DNA from 2 places in the Micromonospora sp. NPDC049114 genome. Region 2 is predicted to be linked to the other one. Evidence: riboswitches for the same ligand, from Rfam matches in the RefSeq annotation. Region 2 holds a riboswitch; the other holds the start of a gene.
The links. Region 2 has a riboswitch for cyclic di-AMP ahead of AB0B39_RS04340 (hypothetical protein). Riboswitches for the same ligand answer to the same signal wherever they lie in the genome.
Positions count from the first base shown of each region.

Region 1 (2,193 bases), on a different contig from region 2:
CCGGTCTGCCAACCGATGGTCGGCACGTGCATGTCCGCGCCGCCCGGATAGCCGCCGACCCGGTAGAAGGTCAGGCTGGTGCAGGGGCTGGACGCCTGTGCGGCGGTCGGTGCGAGCAGGGTCAGGCCGGCGCTGGCCAGGACGGTCACGAGGGTGGCGGCGGCGCTGCGGCGGCCGATGCGGCTCCGGTGGATCGACATGCTCTCCTCCTGGGAAGGTGACCGGGATCGACCCGGTGTGCCTTCGAGCATCGCGGCCGCCGATCTACGGTTTCCTGCCCGAACGTCAATTCGCAAGGAGCGCGCACGAGGAGGGCGGCGCCACCCGCCCACCGGTGTGGGCCGCGCCCTCGGTCCCAGCCGGGGCGGTCTACTCCGCTCTCGGTCACGACACCCGGTCCTCCGCTTCGCCCGGACACGTCGAACTGCTCCGTCGCATCACCTCCGGGCTGCGTACGGACGGTGACATCCGGGCCTGATCGGAATCGGTCCATCATGGTCGGTGCACAGCCGCGCGTCGTCCGCAACCGCTGGCAGAGGCGCCCCGCGTGCACCGGTGAACAAGTTCACAAGCGTTGGGCGAGGGTCACCGACCGTGCCTACCGTCGGTCGAGTCCACCACCGTGGACACCACGACCGGCAACGCCAAATCCTGCCCCCGGTCGTCGGATACCGGAACCCCGGGCAGGAGCGGGGGACCCACGTTCCTCGGTGCATGTCACCTCGGGGTGAAGCCGCCACCGCGCGGCCGGGCTCCTCGGCCCGAACCCGACAGCTCACCTCGCCGGCGTGGAGGAACCACACATGACGTCTGTCTACACGCCCCGTCATCGACGGGTCACCACCCGCCGCGTCGCCGTCGGCACCCTGGCCGTCGGCGCGGTCACCGGCGCCGTCGCCCTCTTCGGGCCCGCGGCCCCGGCCCAGGCCGGTGTCAACTGGGACGCGATCGCCCAGTGCGAGTCCGGCGGCAACTGGAAGATCAACACCGGTAACGGCTACTACGGCGGCCTGCAGTTCTCCCAGGGCACCTGGGCCGGCTACGGCGGCAAGAAGTACGCCGCCCGCGCCGACCTGGCCAGCCGCGGCGAGCAGATCGCCATCGCCGAGAAGGTGCTCGACGGGCAGGGCATCGGCGCGTGGCCGACCTGTGGCCGCAAGGGTGGCTCGTCGGGCTCCGCCGCGAAGTCCTCGAAGTCCACCGCCGGGAAGGACCGGTCCACCGCGCCGAAGGACCGGTCCACCGCGCCGAAGGACCGGTCCACCGCGCCGAAGGAGCGGTCGTCGCGCGGCGACCAGCCGGCGACCCGCAACCACGAGCGCACCGCCCCCGCGGCCGGCGGCGACACGTACGTCGTCAAGCCGGGGGACACCCTGTCGGAGATCGCCGACAGCCACCACCAGGCGGGCGGCTGGGAGGCCCTGTACGAGCGCAACCGGCAGCTGATCGGCGCCGACGCCGGCCTGATCTTCCCGGGTCAGCGGCTCGCCCTCTGACGTACGACACACGAACGCTCGGCCGGGTCACCGGCCGAGCGTTCGGTCGTTCGTCGGGCGCTGATCGCCTCTGAGCAACGGGTGTCGTCGCGGCTACGCCGCGGGGGCGGAGGCCCTCGACTCCCGGCGCAACGCCACCGCGTTGGCGCTGCGGTCCCACCGGCCGGCGGGTGCCGCGGCCTCGCCGGGCCAGCCCGTGCCGGCGTCGTCACCGCCGATGGTCATCTCGACCGCGCCGGGAGTCCTGCGGGCCAGCCGGAGCGACTGCTCGGCACCCGCGCGGGCCGAGCACGGCCAGGACTGGCCGGCGCACTGGAGGTTGCGGCAGTGGCCCTCGTCGTCGGGCTCGTGGGCACTCAGCACGTCGACCGCCAACTGCCAGAGCAGGGGGTCGGTCACGTCGTGCGGGCGTTCGGCGTGCCGGCTCGGTCGGTTGCTGGTGTCGTCGGACATGGTGGCCCCCCTCGTCAGGCTGTTCCCCCCAAGGGTCACCCGTGAGCCGCCGGCTAAACCGTCGACCTGCTGTGATGTGTCTCCGGTCGCAGCTGGCCGGCCCCCCACACGGGGCTCAGTCCGGCAATAGCGGCATCTCGACACCCGGGTCCCGGCCGAGGAGCACCGCCCGGGTGAGTGCCGCCGAGCCGAACCGGTCGCGTACCGCGTCCACCGCGGCGTCCAGGTCGGCCCCGGTGTCGAC
Region 1 is NZ_JBEZEA010000008.1:88,325-90,517, forward strand. It holds gene AB0B39_RS22365 (peptidoglycan-binding domain-containing protein) at 1-200, opposite strand, end outside; cyclic di-AMP (ydaO/yuaA leader) riboswitch at 660-804, shown strand; gene AB0B39_RS22370 (transglycosylase family protein) at 804-1,496, shown strand; gene AB0B39_RS22375 (hypothetical protein) at 1,590-1,949, opposite strand; gene dinB (DNA polymerase IV) at 2,065-2,193, opposite strand, start outside.
Region 1: it holds a riboswitch for cyclic di-AMP, as region 2 does, so the genes downstream of both, AB0B39_RS22370 (transglycosylase family protein) here and AB0B39_RS04340 (hypothetical protein) in region 2, are expected to answer to the same signal.

Region 2 (2,193 bases):
ACCCCGGTCTGAGCCGGCTACAGCTCTACCGGGCGGCCACCCGGGTCGGCCGGGCGCACATCGCCTCCACGGTCAACACCATCGTCCTGGCGTACGCGGGCGCCTCACTACCGCTGCTGCTCCTGCTCACCGCCGACACCCGCCCCCTCGGGCAGATCCTGACCAGCGAATTCCTCGCCCAGGAGATCGTCCGCAGCGCGGTCGCCACACTCGGCCTGATCGCCGCCGTACCCCTCACCACCGGGCTGGCCGCCGTGGTGACCGCGGCCGGGGCGACGCCGACGCAGGACACGGACGCCGACGTCCTGACACCGCGCCCCCGTCGGGACCGGACGGAGACACTGGCCGCTCTCAGCTCCCCGCCAGGGGGTCGGCCCGACGGACCCGACCCGGAGCGGAACGCACCCCCATCCACCGCCACCACCGGGTGGCCAGAGCCGAACAGGAGCACTGATACGGCATGGTGACACTCCTCAGCGTGACCGGATCGGGCACTCGCCCTGAGAACCGCGTCACTGGTCACTCAACGCCATGGCGAAATGACACTTTTAGTCGGCATCAGGACGTAGCTCAGGCGGTGGATTCTCGGGTAACCTCGCTGCCGGCCACCGACGAAGGCGCGCAGCGGCGCCTGCGGTGCCACCGCCCAATCGCCAACCGGCGAGCCGGGGACCCAGGTACGTGGGGTGAATCCGCGACAGCGGTAGGGGCCACTTCCGCCCCGAACCCGTCAGCTAACCCGGTCGGCGGTCGACGGAAGGGAACATTGTGACGGCACCCCTACGCCGCTGGTTGACACCCGTGGTGGCCGTGCTCGCTGCGCTGACCGTGTTCGCCGGCCCCCTCCCGGCCCACGCCGCCCCGACGACCCCCACACCGTCCGGGCACGAAGAGGAAGACGAACCCAAGCTCCTCACCGACGTCATCGAGCAGACCAACCGGGACTACGTGGCGGCCAAGTCCAAACTGGACAAGTCCAAGAAGCGGCAGCTTGAGCTGGCGGTGGAGGTCCAGCGGGCCAAGGCCGACCTGGACGCGCTGGCCCCGCAGGTCGCGCAGATCGCCGCCCAGTCGTACCGGACCGGACGGGTCGGCGCGATCGCGATGCTGCTGGAGAGCGACGCCCCGGACTCGTTCGTCCGCCGAGCCGCGGCGCTCGACGAGATGAACATGGTCAACGAGAAGAAGCTCGCCGAGGTCAACGCGGTCAAGTCCCGCGCCGAGCAGGCCAAGCTGGCCCTCGACGCGGAGATCCGCGAGCAGCAGAAGCAGACCGCCCTGATGGCGAAGGACAAGCGCGACGCGGACAAGGCGCTCGCGCTGGTCGGCGGTCAGGGTTTCACCGGCGGTCTGGTCGACGCCGTCTCGCCGGTCGCCCGGATCGGCCCGGGTCGCACCGCCGACGGTGACTGGAAGCCGCAGTCGTGCAGCGAGGACGACCCCACCACCTCCGGTTGCGTCACCCCGCGCACCCTGCACGCGTACAAGGAGGTCAAGCGGGCCGGCTTCAACCGGTTCGTCGGCTGCCACCGCAACGGTGGCCCGTACGAGCACCCGAAGGGCCGCGCCTGTGACTGGTCGTTGCAGAAGAGCGGCTTCAGCCCGTGGCACAACAACGACACCCGCATGTACGGCAACAACGTCGCCGCGTTCCTCATCCGCAACGCCGACCGCCTCGGCATCTACTACGTGATCTGGAACCGGCAGATCTGGTTCCCGGCGACCGGCTGGAAGTCGTACAGCGGGCCGTCGAACCACACCGACCACGTCCACATGTCGATGCTCTGATCCACCCGACGAAGTCCGAGGGCCGTCCCGCATCAGGCGGGACGGCCCTCGTCGGGTCAGGCGCGGCGAAAGCCGCCGGGCGGCAGTTGTCGGGTCAGGCGGCGGCGGAGGCTGCCGGGTCGTCCGAGGTCGCCGCATCGGCCGGTACGGGGGTCACCGGGCGCACCACGCCGGCGGCGAGCCGGTACGACATGCCCACCACCGCACACCGCCCCTGCGCCACCTCGCCGGCCAGCACGGGCGACTGCCCGAGCAGCGTCTCGACGGTCTGCGCGATGTGGATGTCGACGATGCCGTCGATGTCGTCCACGCCCTCGGCGGCGGCACGTCGCAGGCTGGGCACCACCGCGTCGACGACCGCGGGAAGGTGCCCCGGGGGCGCGACACCGGTGGCGGCCGCCTCGC
Region 2 is NZ_JBEZEA010000001.1:907,288-909,480, forward strand. It holds gene AB0B39_RS04335 (YibE/F family protein) at 1-467, shown strand, start outside; cyclic di-AMP (ydaO/yuaA leader) riboswitch at 634-764, shown strand; gene AB0B39_RS04340 (hypothetical protein) at 769-1,788, shown strand; gene AB0B39_RS04345 (carbonic anhydrase) at 1,883-2,193, opposite strand, start outside.